Linked DNA regions of Symmachiella macrocystis. The protein of the gene in region 2 interacts with the protein of the main gene of each other region in a pairwise test. Links are inferred from orthologs where the notes say so. Each region holds a gene or a part of one and is shown on either strand. Other genes may lie near its edges.

Region 1 (6,316 bases), 2.9 Mb from region 2 along the record:
GGCGATCCAAGCATTGGCCGACCACCCCCGCGTGGTCGGGATCGGCGAAACCGGTTTGGACCGCTATTGGGACTATGCTCCACTCGACCTGCAAGTCGAACACTTTCAACAACACATGGCGTTCGCTCGCCAGAAGAACCTGCCGTTCATCGTCCATTGCCGCGACGCGTCCGCCGAGGTCTTGGAACAGCTCAAAATCGCTGCTGCCGAGGGACTCTTGGTCGGGGTGATGCATTCGTTTTGTGATGACCTGGAGACTGCACGAGCCTGCCTGGAAATGGGGATGCACATTTCGTTTTCGGGGATGGTGACTTTTAAGAAAGCCGCCAACCTGCGAGACTTGGCCAAAGAGATTCCCCTCGATCGCATTTTGGTAGAAACCGATGCCCCGTATTTGGCGCCCACGCCAAGACGGGGCAAACGTAACGAACCGAGCTATGTCCGCTACACAGCCGCCTGCCTAGCGGAGGTGCACGGCATGACGCCCGAAGCCTTCGGCGAACTTACCACCCGCAACGCGTGTCAACTCTTCGGGCTGGAGCTTGGTTAGTGGCCAGTGGTCGGTGGCTAGTGGCCAGTAAACGATGTCAGCGTGTCGGTTAGGCTTCCGTTTGACGAATTTACCGATCGATGATCAAATCCACAGAATGTCAGGCAGGAGCCTGACCTACGAATATTTTTCTGGCCACCGGCCACTCGCCACTGGCTACTTTCATCCACCCAATTCACGTTCCAACTAAATACCATGCCTCGTTACGACGCCAAGCGGATTGAGCCCAAGTGGCAAGCTTATTGGGAACAGCACAAGACTTTTGCTGCTCCGAAAATCTCCGATCAGCCCAAATTGTATGTGTTGGACATGTTTCCCTATCCTTCGGGAGACGGTTTACATGTGGGGCATCCGGAAGGTTATACGGCGACTGATATTGTCTGTCGTTATTCCCGCATGCGAGGCAAAGCGGTATTGCATCCCATGGGGTGGGACGCCTTTGGCTTGCCGGCCGAGCAACACGCCATCAAAACCGGTACGCATCCGCGAGAAACGACCTACAAAAACATCGGTACCTTCCGCCGCCAATTAAAAATGTTGGGTTTCAGCTACGACTGGGACCGCGAATTGGCGACGACCGACGAAGACTTTTTTCGTTGGACGCAGTGGATCTTCTTGGAATTGTTCGACACCTGGTTCGACGAAGAACAGCAATGCGGTCGGCCGATCGCTGAGTTGCCGATTCCCGAGGATATCACCGCTGCCGGCGACGAAGCGGTCCGTCGTTATCAAGACAAAAACCGCTTGGCCTATCAAACCGAAGCACCGGTGAATTGGTGTCCCGCCTTGGGAACGGTATTGGCCAACGAAGAGGTCATCGGCGGAGTGAGCGAGCGGGGCGGCCATCCGGTGACGCGGATTCCGTTGCGACAATGGATGTTGCGGATCACCTCGTATGCGGAGCGGTTGTTGAACGAGTTGGAAGAGGTGAATTGGCCCGACTCGATCAAGGCCTTACAGCGAAATTGGATCGGCCGCAGCGAAGGGGCGGAGGTCGATTTTTATATCGGCGACGATATCGAAGCCTGGAAAACGGCGCGCGGCAAATCCGGGTTCCCGACCGAACCGGGGGACGATGTGTTGCGGGTCTATACCACCCGCCCCGATACGTTGTACGGTGCAACGTATATGGTGTTAGCGCCGGAGCATCCTGTTGTCGATCGCTTGGCAACGGATGAACAGCGCGAGGCGGTTGTTGCGTATCGCGACAAATCGGCGACCAAGAGCGATTTGGATCGCACCGATTTGGCCAAAGAGAAATCGGGCGTCTTCACCGGCAGTTATGCGATCAATCCGGTCAACGGCGAACAGATTCCGATTTGGATCGCCGACTATGTTTTGATCAGCTACGGCACCGGGGCGATCATGGCGGTTCCGGCGCATGACTTGCGCGACTGGGAATTCGCCGTCACCTTCGACATCGAAATCCGCCCCGTCGTCCAACCCCCGGAGGGGTATGAGGCGTCGCGCGATGAAGCCGCGTTGGCAACCGAGATCAACGGCGAGAAACGGTTTCCCTTCGCTGGATTGGGAACAGCCGTCAATTCCGCCGCATACGACGGCATGGAGACAGCGGCATTTAAAACAAAAATCACCGAAGAATTGAACACATCCGGCTTGGGCCGAGGAGCGGTGAATTATCGGTTGCGGGACTGGTTGTTCAGCCGGCAGCACTTTTGGGGCGAGCCGTTTCCGATCTGGCATGAGTTGGACGATGCGGGCAACCCGACCGGCTTGATGCGGGCTGTTGAGGACAAAGATTTGCCGGTCACGTTGCCCGATATGTCCGAGTTCAAACCGCACGGACGCCCGGAACCACCGTTGGCCGAAGCGGGTGACGAATGGTTATATTCGACCGCTGAGGACGGCACGAAGTTGGTTCGTGAAACGAATAGCATGCCGCAATGGGCTGGCTCGTGCTGGTATTACTTGCGGTACATCGATCCCAAAAACAGCGAACGATTCGTCGGCGAGGAATTGGAAAAATTCTGGATGCCGGTCGATTTGTATATCGGCGGCGCCGAGCATGCGGTCTTGCACTTATTGTACGCGCGTTTTTGGCACAAAGTGTTGTTCGACCGCGGTTATGTCTCCACCCCTGAACCGTTTGACCGATTGGTCAACCAAGGCATGATTTTGGGCGAGGCGGAATTGACCGCCTATCAGACAGCTGATGGGAGTTGGTTATCGTCCGCGATGGTCCGCGATGCTCCTGAGGGCGTTGAGGGGAAAGTTAGCAAACAAACGGGCGAAACCGTCACCGCCTTCCGCTTGGAAATGGATCAAGTTGATAAGCAGGGGAACGATTTTGTATTGAAGGACGACGCCGACGTTGCCGTGGAAAGCCGGTCGTTCAAGATGTCCAAATCGCGGGGCAACGTCATCAACCCCGATGAAGTCGTCGACGTGTATGGAGCCGATGCGTTGCGGTTGTATGAAATGTTCATGGGCCCGTTGGAACAGACCAAGCCCTGGAACATGAGCGGCGTGGAGGGGGTCAGCCGGTTTTTGGCTCGAGCTTGGCGGATGATCGCCGATGATGTTGCGGAAGATATCAAATTGAATCCCGCGATCCAAGCTGTCGAACCCAACGCCGATCAATTGCGGATCTTGCATAAAACCATTCAAGCAGTCAGTGACGACTGCGAGAAATTGTCATTTAACACGGCGATCAGCCGGTTGATGGAATTCACCAATCATTTCAGCCAACAGGATTCCCGTCCCCAATCGGTGATGGAAGCATTCGTCTTGATGTTAAGCCCGTTCGCGCCGCACTTGGCTGAGGAATTGTGGGAGTTGTTAGGGCATGGCGAAACGTTGGCCTATGCACCGTGGCCGGAATTTGATCCGGCGATGATCGTCGAGTCGGAAATCGAAATCCCGGTGCAGGTCAACGGTAAGAAGCGGGCGATCATCCGGATCCCCGCCGAGGCAGACCCCGCTGCGATGCAAGCCGCCGCCGAAGCCGACGAGACGGTGCAAAAACAAATCAGCGACAAAAAAGTGGTGAAAGTGATCGCTGTGCCGGGGCGGATGGTGAATTTTGTCGTGCGGTGAAGTCGTAAACCAGTTCCCGTACAAAAAATTACTGCGCAGGCTCGGCGGACGCTCTCACGAAAATAGGTAAAACTACTCATAGTAAACGCTTCGTGTCTCCTATTTTGATCAACTTAGGGACCAGCGGAATGGAGCGCGCTAAGGATTCTTTACGCTATTTGTGGGCCTATCCTTCGCGGTCGACCTAATTGATACAATCATGGGGTTTTGGGTGAAATCGGCTATTGAGCGAGTGGCAGGTATCGAAAATGCCTCCGCTTTGGGGCATGATGGGTTTTAGCAATTTGACTCGGCGGTTGAGCGGGCGTGTGAACCGTTTGGGCTTCGGGCGTCGTGACGATTGCAAATTATCTTCATCGATTCTATGGACTTGTGGCCACCAATTTCCAGAAAAACGCACCGATGACTCAACCTCCGCAATGGATTCAAGACCTTACATACGACGCCACGGAAGAGATTCACGCGTTTGATGTACTCGCGCCTGTGGGCTGTCATTACCACCAGATCGACTCGCAATGGGAGGTGACAATCTTCGCTTCCCGGACCGAGGTTGTGGGTGGTCCTAAAGACGGCACGCAGACCTCTTCCAACTTTTCGCTCGACCTCAACGGCGTCTACAAATTGCTAGACGACGTGACCGAGTTTCGCTGGCAAGCACTGCCCGTGGATGAGGCGGACGATTTGGGTCCGCACGTCTCACTGGTCGGCACCCGTAACGGGCACCCGGTTTGGCTACGGATTCTTGCCCAAGCCCCGGTGAACTTCGAACCCGGCCGTATCATCTCCGCTTATGACGGAAACTGGGATGAAGCTTGGACGTGAGTTGAGTAGGCAGTAGGCAGAAAGTAGTGGCCGGTGGTCAGTGGCCGGTGGCCAGTGTTTGTTTATGATCGCTTAGCTGCGCAGTCCTACAGTCTAAGGTCTATAGTCTACCGCCTAACCTCGCGGTAGGCGTTCTAGGCTTTCGTGGGAGCCGACTAATACGAGGACGTCGTCGGGCTGCATGACGTCGTCGGGTTTGGGGACGCTGGTGATGCGTAGGGTTTGAATCAGTTCGCCATCTTTTTGGACCGTCACAGTCCGCTTTAAAGCAACAAGGTTCACCTGATATTCTGTCCGCAGTTGCAGTTGCGACAACGTCTTGCCGCGAAACTCAACCGGACAGCGGATGTCGATCAGGCTGTACCCTTCAGCCAGTTCGATCAGGTCCTGGAACTGCGGATTGGCTAAGCGACGGGCCAGGCTGTTGCCGGTTTCAATTTCGGGTTGCACGATGTCATCGGCCCCGATGCTTTGAAAGATTTCCGCATGCGTCGTTGTTTGCGCACGGCAGATGATCCGCTTGGCACCGATTTTCTTCAGAGTCGCCGTCGTCAGTAGCGCTCCTTCAAAGTTTTCGCCGATAGCAACGACGCAAACATCGCAATTTTGCACGTCCTGGCTGAGCAGGGCTTCTTCGTCGGTGGAATCGAGCCGAACGGCCAAGGCGACGTCGTCTTTTACAGCGGTGACGAGATTCGGATTGCGATCGATCGCAATCACTTCGACATCACTTTTGCCCAAGCTCTTCGCCAGCGTGGTTCCAAAGCGTCCCAAACCTAAAATCGCAATCCGCTGCACTGTTGATTCTCCTGTACGACGACCAAGCTAGACCTGCGTTCCCCGCGTGCAGACATGATAGGGGGTAGCACCGCTGAAACACAATTCCAACTATGGGCTGCTTGTCTCCGGGGTGGAATTGCGTGTATGAAACAACGTACAACCGACGATCAACAGTCGGTGATCTTCGGCTGACCGTACACAGCGTGCCTCAATGCTAAAACAGGAGTCCGCCAAGTTGTTGAATTCCCTCTCGTACAATCTGCTGACACCTGCGCAAATTTGTTTTGGCTGGGGACGTCGCGCCGAAGTCGGCGAATTGGCCCGCGGGCTGGGACAGCGAGCTTTTGTGGTTGTGGGATCACAGACCTTATGCCGCAACGGGATGTTGGCAGAAATTCAGCAGCGACTCGCCGCTCAGGATATCAAATCAATCCACGTGGCGGATATCTCACACGAACCGGAGGTCGCCGACGTCGACCGGTTGGTTGAACAATTGCGCCAACATCAACCTGCAGCGGGCGATTTTGTCATGGCGGTTGGGGGCGGAGCGGCAATCGATCTAGCGAAAGCCGCTGCCGCGATTGTCACCAATGCTGCCGGGGACTCGGTTCAGGATTATTTGGAAGGGGTCGGGCGGGGTCGGGAGATCATAGCCGCTCCGCTCCCCTTGCTGGCCATGCCCACGACCGCGGGCACCGGCAGTGAAGCCACGAAAAACGCGGTGATTTCTTCCTACGATCCCCCCTTCAAAAAAAGCCTGCGGTCCGATGCGATGATGCCCGACATCGTGCTTATCGATCCAGAATTGATGGTCACGGTCCCGGCGACGACAACCGCTTACACCGGGATGGATGCGATTACGCAGTGCATCGAAAGTTACATTTCTCGCCGCCGACAACCGATTCCACAAGCGTTGGCCATTGAGGGATTGAAACGTGCGGTACCAGCGATTACCGCAGCGGTTGCCCACGGCGATTCTCGCCCCGCTCGGGAGGCGATGGCGCATGCGGCGTTGTTATCAGGCATGGCATTGGCGAATTCCGGCCTGGGGATGGCGCACGGTGTGGCAGCGGCGCTGGGGGTGCATTGTCGTGTCCCGCACGGTTT
Region 2 (8,172 bases):
ATTGGCCGCTCAACTTGAGCAGAAACAGAACACGACTGACGTCTCCCAGATTGGAGATGCCTGGTGGAAGTTAGCCGAACGAGCCACTGGAGAGAGTCAGCAACGTTACCAGCAACGTGCTCGACATTGGTATGAACAGGCGACGACAACACCGGGGACTTTTCAACAGAAATGGATTGCTTCGCGCGTTCAGCAGGCCTTGGAGGCCCCGTTCCCTGACCAAAAATTCTTCCTGACCGATCTGCCGGAGTTTGACCTAATTCTGGGACCGTGGGGATTTGCCAAGCACGGTAAAAAAGGGGCCTATCATCCGGATCCAATCATGGTCCATGGAAGTCATGTTGAGAATGGAATCGGCATGCACCCTCCCGGCGGCGGGCACTCGCGTGCGCGATACAACCTGGGAGGAAAATTTGGCACGTTACTCGGAGGAGCGGTCCTCGCAGCCGCAGCAGGGAGTTCCGGCGAATCGCCGGTAACCTTCAGCATTATCGCAGACAACCGCCTGCTCTGGACATCAAAGCCCCAACAAGCTGCTCAGCAAGTCGAAGATTTTGCCATCGATATTCGCGACGTCGAAATATTGGAACTGCGAACAACCTGTCCAGGAGGCGCGAACAATTGCCACGCCTGTTGGGTCGATCCCTACGTGATTCGTGAAGGCGGCCTTGTCCGCCGGAAACGCTAATTCGCACAAGTGCGACCGCGCGTTACTTTGCTCGGCTTTAGGCTGTAGTCCTTAGACCGTAGGGTTGGCAGCCGCTCAACAGCAGGCGATCCAAAGCCAAATCCCGCCCCCGACCAGCCCTACTGCCTACCGCCTACCGCCTACCGCCTACCGCCTACTACTCACGCCCAAGCCCGCCGGAAGAAATCCACCCAGTTGCGATACATGATGCCCTCAACATCGGCATCGCTGTAGCCGCGGGATTTGAGGATTTCTCCCAGTTTGTACAGATCGGCGATCGTCTCTAGGTCGTGGGGGGATTGTTCCTTGCCGAACCCGCCGTCCAGGTCCGAGCCGATGCCGCAGTGGTTGGCGTTGCCGGCGATTTGGCAGATGTGGTCGATGTGGTCCGCTAATGTCGACAACGTACACGCGTCGCTCGGTTGTGTGACGCCGATGACCCAGCCGGGTTGGATCATCCAGGCATCCATGGCGGCGCCGATGACTGAACCGCGCTCGATCAGGGCTTTGATTTGCTCATCCGTCAATTGCCGGTCGGCGTCGACCAGTGCGCGGCAATTGTGGTGGCTGGCCAAGACCGGGCCTTCGAAGATGTCCAGTGCTTCCCAAAAGGATTGATCCGCCAAGTGCGTGGCGTCCAGCAACATGCCGACGGCATCCATCGCTTTGAGCAGCGCCGGTCCGTCTGCTTTCAGGCCTCCTTTACTGCCGGTGCCGAAACAATACGGGTTTTCGCCGTAATGCGCGGGGCCCAAAATCCGTAGACCCAACTCATACCAGTGGTGAATCTGTTCCGGATTTTGAACCGGCTGGCTCCCCTCCATGCTCAGGATGTAGCCCATCGGCAGCTCATCCGTGTCGCCGCTTTCCCACTGGGCGACGTGCGCATCGAGAGTCGCTGCGTCGGTGATCGGCCGCAGCACGCCCCGTTCGACCATCGCTTGGTAATACGCCATTTGGCCGCGAGCAGCTCCATAGTCCGCTTCGCGGGACTGGTAAAACGTTCGCACCGCATCTTTGCGATGCAGCCGGGCGATCAGCGTCGAGATGGTGAGAAAGACATTGCCTTTCCGTAACTCCGTCCAGGAAACGGTGTTTTCACCCGGTACGATGTCCGTGAATTGACGCTCGAACTTGCGAATCTCGCTGACCGGCAGCATCAAATCGCGATTGAATTCCAGAGCATTCCAAGCCATATCCAGGTGGGCGTCGAAAATCAACATTTTGCTGAGGGCCTTCTATTCGCTTCGTGGTGGGAATTTTGGTGGAGGTCACCCGGCAACGGCTTTCGCCGGGTGAGATACCACTTTAACGCGCATGCGAAATGGTTGAAATGCAGGCGACCGACAATCGTAGCGTTTGGCACGCCGTCGGTTTGGGAAATGGCCGGCGACAGTGACGCATCACCGTGCGAATTCTTTACTCCGCTCGCTTTCCTCACCGGTAGTTCACCGTTTATGCTGATATGGTTATTGGTCTATCCGAACTGGTTATCAATCGAACAACGACGAGGTTACCCCATGCACCGCGCTTTCGTCCCGTTTTGTACGCTCATTATTTTGACTGTCGTCAGCAGCGCCGTCCTAGGAGACGAAACTGAGAAACCGTTACGGCGGGATTATACGATCCCCGTGGTCGATTTGGCCGGCGAGACCGAGCGGCAAGTCGTCGTGGACCGTGAGCCGGGGCAATATTTGGGACATCCGACGACGGTGCTGTTGGAAGACAATCAGACCATGATTTGCGTCTATCCCCAGGGGCATGGCCGTGGCGCGATTGTGATGAAACGCTCGAACGATGGCGGATTGACCTGGTCGGAGCGTCTGCCTGTGCCGGAAAACTGGTCGACATCAAAAGAAGTTCCCACGATCCATCGCGTGATCGACAAGCAAGGCGTCAAACGGTTGATTATGTTTTCGGGACTACACCCGATTCGCATGGCGGTCTCTGAAGATGACGGCGCCAGTTGGAGTCCGCTGAGACCGATCGGTGATTTTGGCGGAATCGTCACCATGTCCTGCGTGGGCCGTTTGGCCAATGGCGACTACATGGCGCTGTTTCATGACGACGGTCGTTTTCTCCGTAAGGACTCCAAACAAACCAAACCAGTGCAGTTCCATTTGTATAAAACCGTCAGCAGCGACGGAGGTTTGACTTGGAGCCAACCAGAAGTGATTGCCCAACACCCACAAGCGCATCTGTGCGAACCGGGTTGGATTCGTTCGCCTGATGGGAAACAGATCGCCGTGTTGCTGCGGGAAAATAGCCGCACACTGAATTCGTTCGTCATCTTCTCCGACGACGAAGGTCAGACTTGGAGCAAGCCGCGACAACTTCCGGCGGCATTGACCGGCGACCGGCATACGGGGCGTTATACGCCCGACGGACGGTTGTTCATCTCGTTCCGCGACACCACACACGAGAGTCCCACCAAAGGGGATTGGGTTGGCTGGGTCGGAACGTACGACGACATCGTCAACGGAACCGAAGGGCAATACCGTGTGCGGTTGATGGACAATCATCGCGGAGCCGACTGTGCCTACCCCGCCGTTGAATTGCTGCCCGATGGCACGTTTGTCACCACCACGTACGGTCATTGGGAAAAAGGCAAGAAGCCTTATATCGTCAGCGTTCGTTTCACCATGGACGAACTCGACGCGAAGGCCAAAAAATAATCCGCCCGCGAATTCCGCCAATTCATCCCTCAGCCCCCGGCTTTGCCGGGGGGGAAATGACCCATCCGCGTTACCCCCCGGCGGAGCCGGGGGCTGAGGGGGGGTGTTATTTCACCATTGCCAGGAATTCGTCTTCGGTCAGCACCGGGACGCCCAGGCTGGTCGCCTTGTCGAGTTTGCTGCCCGCTTTTTCGCCGGCGACGACGTAGTCGGTCTTCTTCGAGACGCTACCGGCCGCCTTTCCGCCATGATTGCGGATCAACTCCTTGATCTCGTCGCGCGTGAATTTTGTCAGCGTGCCGGTGACGACGATCGTTTTCCCGTCGAAAACCAAATCACCTTCCACGGTTTCTTGCGCTTCGACTGGTTCGCCGAAGTTCAATCCAAACCCCCGCAACTCCTCAACAATGCAGCGGCCGACTTCGGAATGGAAAAACTGGGACACAGCTGCGGCGATGACCGGGCCGATCTCATCGACTTCGGCCAACTGTTCCTCGGTTTGCTGCATGATTTCATCCAACGTGCCGAACCGTCGCATCAAGACCTGCGACGTGTTCGTGCCGACATGGCGAATATTCAAGCCCGTCAGCAGCCGCCAGAGCGGTTGCGTCTTGGAACCTTCGATGGCGGCGAGCAGGTTGTCGACTGATTTTTCTCCCATCCGTTCCAGCGCGAGCAGTTCTTCGCGGCGGTCAGACAAACGATACACATCGGTCAGGCTCGTCAACAGCTTTGCCGCTAGCAATTGTTCGATCAGTTTGATGCCCAAGCCCTCGATATCCATCGCTGCCCGCGAGGCGAAGAACCGTAAGGTTTCGCGCAATTGCGCGGGGCAATCGGGGTTGGGGCAACGGACGTAGACACCTCCCTCGTCTTGCACCGCCGGTGTCTCGCAAACAGGGCAATTCTTGGGGAATGGGAATTCCTCTTCGGTCCCATCGCGACGGTCTTCCTCGACACGGACGACGTGCGGAATGATCTTGCCCGCTTTTTCGACCACAACCCAGTCGCCGATACGAACACCCAACCGTTCGACTTCGTCCCGATTGTGCAAACTGGCTCGCGAGACGGTCGTCAGATCGATTTCCACCGGTTTGAGATGCGCTACGGGTGTCAGCGCGCCGGTCTTGCCGACTTGCACGTCGATGCTTTCAATCTGCGTGACCGCTTCGTACTTCTCCCACTTGTAAGCCAAAATCCAGCGCGGGCTTTTGCTGGTCCGCCCCAATTCCTCCTGGACTTCCCGGTCGTTGACCTTGAGCACAATGCCGTCGACTTCAAAATCCAACGAGTGTAAGTTCTCAATGAATGTTTCACATTGGGTCAGCGCCACATCGAGGAACGGGCATAGCGTGACGCCGGGAGTGGTGGGAATGCCCCAATTGCGGATGGCGGTGAGGAACTCCATCTGCGTGGGGAATTCAACGCCTTCCACATACCCCGCTCCATGAGCAAAAAACCGCAGCTTGCGTTGGATGGCGATCTTGGGATCGAGCAACTTCAGCGCGCCGGCGGCGGAATTGCGGGGATTGATGAAGACTTGCTCACCGGCTTGGGCCTGCGCGGCTTTGATGTGCGCGAAGTCGGGATTACTGATGAAGACCTCGCCACGCACCTCGAGCACGGGGGGAGGATTGTCTCCCCGCAGCCGCAGCGGGACGCCTCGTAAAATGCGGGCATTGTGCGTGATGTCATCCCCCTGCCGCCCATCGCCACGGGTGACACCTTGCACCAACAGACCATTTTCGTAAATCAGCGAAATGGCCACACCGTCGATTTTGTACTCCGCTACATAGGCCAAATCGTCGTCACTGCCGAGCAGTTTTTTGAGGCGCGTGTCGAAATCGCGCACAGCGTCGACATCATAGACATTGTCGATCGACAACATCGGCTCTCGATGCTCGACCGTGTTGAACCCGGCAATCGGTTCGCCGCCCACCTTGTGCGAAGGGCTGTCGGGCGTGTCGAATTCGGGGTGTTGTTGTTCGAGCGTTTCGAGTTGCTTGAGCAGTTTGTCGAATTCGCGGTCCGGAATTTCCGGGCGTGCCTCGACATAATACAAGTAGCTATGCCGCCGCAATTCGTCGCGGAGCTTTTCGATTTGCTTTTGAACTTTGGCAGACATGGCGGGCAGCGCTATGGGAGAAGGGGTTGACCGGAAGGGCGAGACTTCCGCCGGGCCGCTAGAGAGGAAACCGTTTGGGTAGCGCGCGGCTCAGCGGGAGCTTCGCCCTCCCGCCCAGCGAAATTGCGCGGTGTTCAATCGGTGCATTTGTTCATGATCGGCACCATGCAGAGAAATTTCATCGGAGCATCGCCCGTATTGCGAAACTGGTGCACCTCGTCAGAGACGACGTAGATGCAGTCGCCGGCAGCGATCGAATGTTCGGTCTCCCCTTCGTAGACTCGTCCGTTGCCTTCGAGCACATAGACTTCATGTTCGTAGGGATGATTGTGCTTGGGGGTTTCGCCTCCCGGTTCGAGTTCGAACATTCGCATGGCGAAATTGGGAGCTCCATCGTCTTCGCCGATCAACCACCGCACCTTGGCGCCGACGGCCCCTTCCATCTCGACCGGGGTTTGTGTGATCGCTTCGTGATTGCGAACTTTCATGATTCGGGCCCTTTCGTGGAGGTTTCCGCTTCAGGCGGGTTGGTGATAGTCATGCGGTTTTCTCGCAAAGTATGAAGCCGGTCGACGGTCATGGCCAGAAAACCGAGCGTCAAGATGGCTCCCACTTCGACACCGATCAGAATTCCGGCATAGGCATTGAGGAATTTCGCCACCGGCGCACGGGGGTCGCTGAGCGTCGCCATCGTAACGGCTAGAATTGTGATCGCAAACAATGTCCCAGCGACGATCGTCAGAGGGAAAAAAATGTTGTTGCGGGGCGGGGTCTCAGGCATCGTTTTAAACTCGGCCGTGTTGAGAAAACAGGGGATCGCTATAGCGGAATTATAGGTACTCTTGTGGGTCGCCGCGAGTTCAAGGTCAGGCATTTCGCTTGCGATCATCAGCACAGATCGGTAGGACGGTAGGGAGACCGCTATCAAAAACGACTCCTCGATTCTCCGATACTGAGTTTCGATACCGCTGATTCTACACCGATTTCACGGATCTGCCCATGTCCCCCCAGGATGCCGCTCTGCACGACCCCACCGCTTTGGCCGGAATCGGCAATCTGGAGGTCGTGGCCAAACGGATCGTCGAGGGATTCATGATGGGGCAACACCTCAGCCCCCACAAAGGCTCCAGCGTGGAATTTGTGGAGCATCGGCAATATCACCCCGGCGATGAAGTCCGGCACATTGATTGGCGGGCTTATGGAAAGACCAAGCGGTATTTCGTCAAAGAGTATGAAGACGAAACCAATCTCCGCTGTCGACTGATCGTCGATTGCTCCGGCAGCATGGCGTATGCGGGCAAGACGCTCAGCAAACTCGCCTATGCTCGACAATTAGCGGCCGCTTTGGGATATCTGTTGCTGCTACAGCGCGATGCTGTGGGTTGGGTGACGTTCGACACGAAGATTCGGGACAACATCGAACCATCCGCCAAGCCGCAGGCATTCCCGCAACTCGTACAATCATTGAGTCACGTTGTTCCGGGGGGCGAAACCAGTCTAGGGTCGGTGCTGGAAAGGATCGTCCCGACGCTCAGCCGTCGCAGCTTGGTGGTCCTACTGAGCGATTGCTTTGACGATCTCGACGCTTTATCCCGCGCGCTGCGACAATTTCGGCACGCGCGGCACGAAGTGCTACTGTTTCATATTGTCGCCCCCGAAGAGGAAGATTTCCCCTTCAGCCGCCCCACACAATTCCGCGACTTGGAAGGCACCCATTCACCGCAATTGGTCGACCCCCATCGCCTGCGTTCGCACTATTTGACCAAGTACCGAGAATTCTGCAACGAGCTGCGAGGTCTCTCGACTGGAATCGGTGTCGATTATTGCCCATTCACCACAGCAATGCCCTACGCCCGCGCCTTAGGGGCTTATCTGGATGCCCGTGCGCGCGTGACCAAAGGGCGGCGTTAGAACGGGCGTTGGTCCGGTTAATGAAAAACTCCGGGGTGGCCGCGATAGCTCTGCTATCGGGGCGGGCGCAGCCCGCAAGAATCCGCAATTTCCGCGATCTTAAACAAGCAGAGTCTGTTGGTAGGGACAGCTGAAATTGCTGCTTCTTGTGCCTACAGCACACCGATTGCCGTTGGCAATCGCTGCCACCCGATGACTGCCAAACACCCATCCCCAACCAACTCTACTGGCTACTAGCTACCGCCAACTCTTCCTGGCCACCGGCCACTAGTCCCCCCCCCGGACTCCTCTTTACCCACTGAGCAATCTGTGCCAACATCCGCCCATGCTTGTCAATTCCACAAATTTGGTACTGTTGTTCGTCGTCTGCGGCAGTCTCGTTGCAGTGCTGTTGATCAATGCGCTGCGACTGCGGCGGCGGGACGGTGGTGCTTCGGTTGATTCGAACCTTGAGAATCCAGACACGCAAGTACTCGATATAAAAACACCGGGACCTGCTTTGTGGCGGCGGACAATCTTGATCGCTCTGCTGGGCACCGGCATGGTATTGCTGCTGCCGATCGCCGCGGCCTTGCATGCTGCAGAACCGGTGGCGGCGAATCGCGTGGAGGCGTTTGTGCGGACGTTGGTTTTTCTGGCTCCGTTACTGTTGTGCGTTTTCTATGGCTGCCGGTTTGGGCGACCGGATGTGAAGTGAGACGACCATGTGGACAACTTTCTTGATCCTCTGTTGTGGAATTCCGGCAGCGGTCTGTTGGATGATCGTCGTTGAG

The links. The genes of interacting proteins can lie anywhere in the genome.
Region 1: the proteins of ligA (region 2) and leuS interact in binary tests that used the Escherichia coli proteins (3 or more experiments, as listed by UniProt). The link is inferred for Symmachiella macrocystis from one-to-one orthologs.

Annotation. Positions count from the first base shown.
Region 1 is NZ_SJPP01000001.1:4,436,881-4,443,196, reverse strand. Bases 426-3,807 are described here. They hold leuS (leucine--tRNA ligase), read left to right. Parts: upstream 426-745; coding sequence 746-3,607; downstream 3,608-3,807. Other genes in these bases: CA54_RS17315 (TatD family hydrolase), read left to right, coding at 426-550. Outside these bases: more of CA54_RS17315, read left to right, coding at 1-425; CA54_RS17305 (hypothetical protein), read left to right, coding at 4,010-4,429; CA54_RS17300 (potassium channel family protein), read right to left, coding at 4,544-5,227; CA54_RS17295 (iron-containing alcohol dehydrogenase), read left to right, coding at 5,448-6,316.
Region 2 is NZ_SJPP01000001.1:1,489,368-1,497,539, forward strand. What follows is about bases 2,980-5,972. They hold ligA (NAD-dependent DNA ligase LigA), read right to left. Parts: upstream 5,489-5,972; coding sequence 3,470-5,488; downstream 2,980-3,469. Other genes in these bases: CA54_RS05830 (sialidase family protein), read left to right, coding at 2,980-3,363; CA54_RS05840 (cupin domain-containing protein), read right to left, coding at 5,623-5,972. In the rest of the region: CA54_RS05820 (NPCBM/NEW2 domain-containing protein), read left to right, coding at 1-688; CA54_RS05825 (dipeptidase), read right to left, coding at 850-1,911; more of CA54_RS05830, read left to right, coding at 2,209-2,979; more of CA54_RS05840, read right to left, coding at 5,973-5,976; CA54_RS05845 (hypothetical protein), read right to left, coding at 5,973-6,362; CA54_RS05850 (DUF58 domain-containing protein), read left to right, coding at 6,488-7,399; CA54_RS05855 (hypothetical protein), read left to right, coding at 7,725-8,096; CA54_RS05860 (hypothetical protein), read left to right, coding at 8,104-8,172. UniProt on the Escherichia coli protein: DNA ligase that catalyzes the formation of phosphodiester linkages between 5'-phosphoryl and 3'-hydroxyl groups in double-stranded DNA using NAD as a coenzyme and as the energy source for the reaction.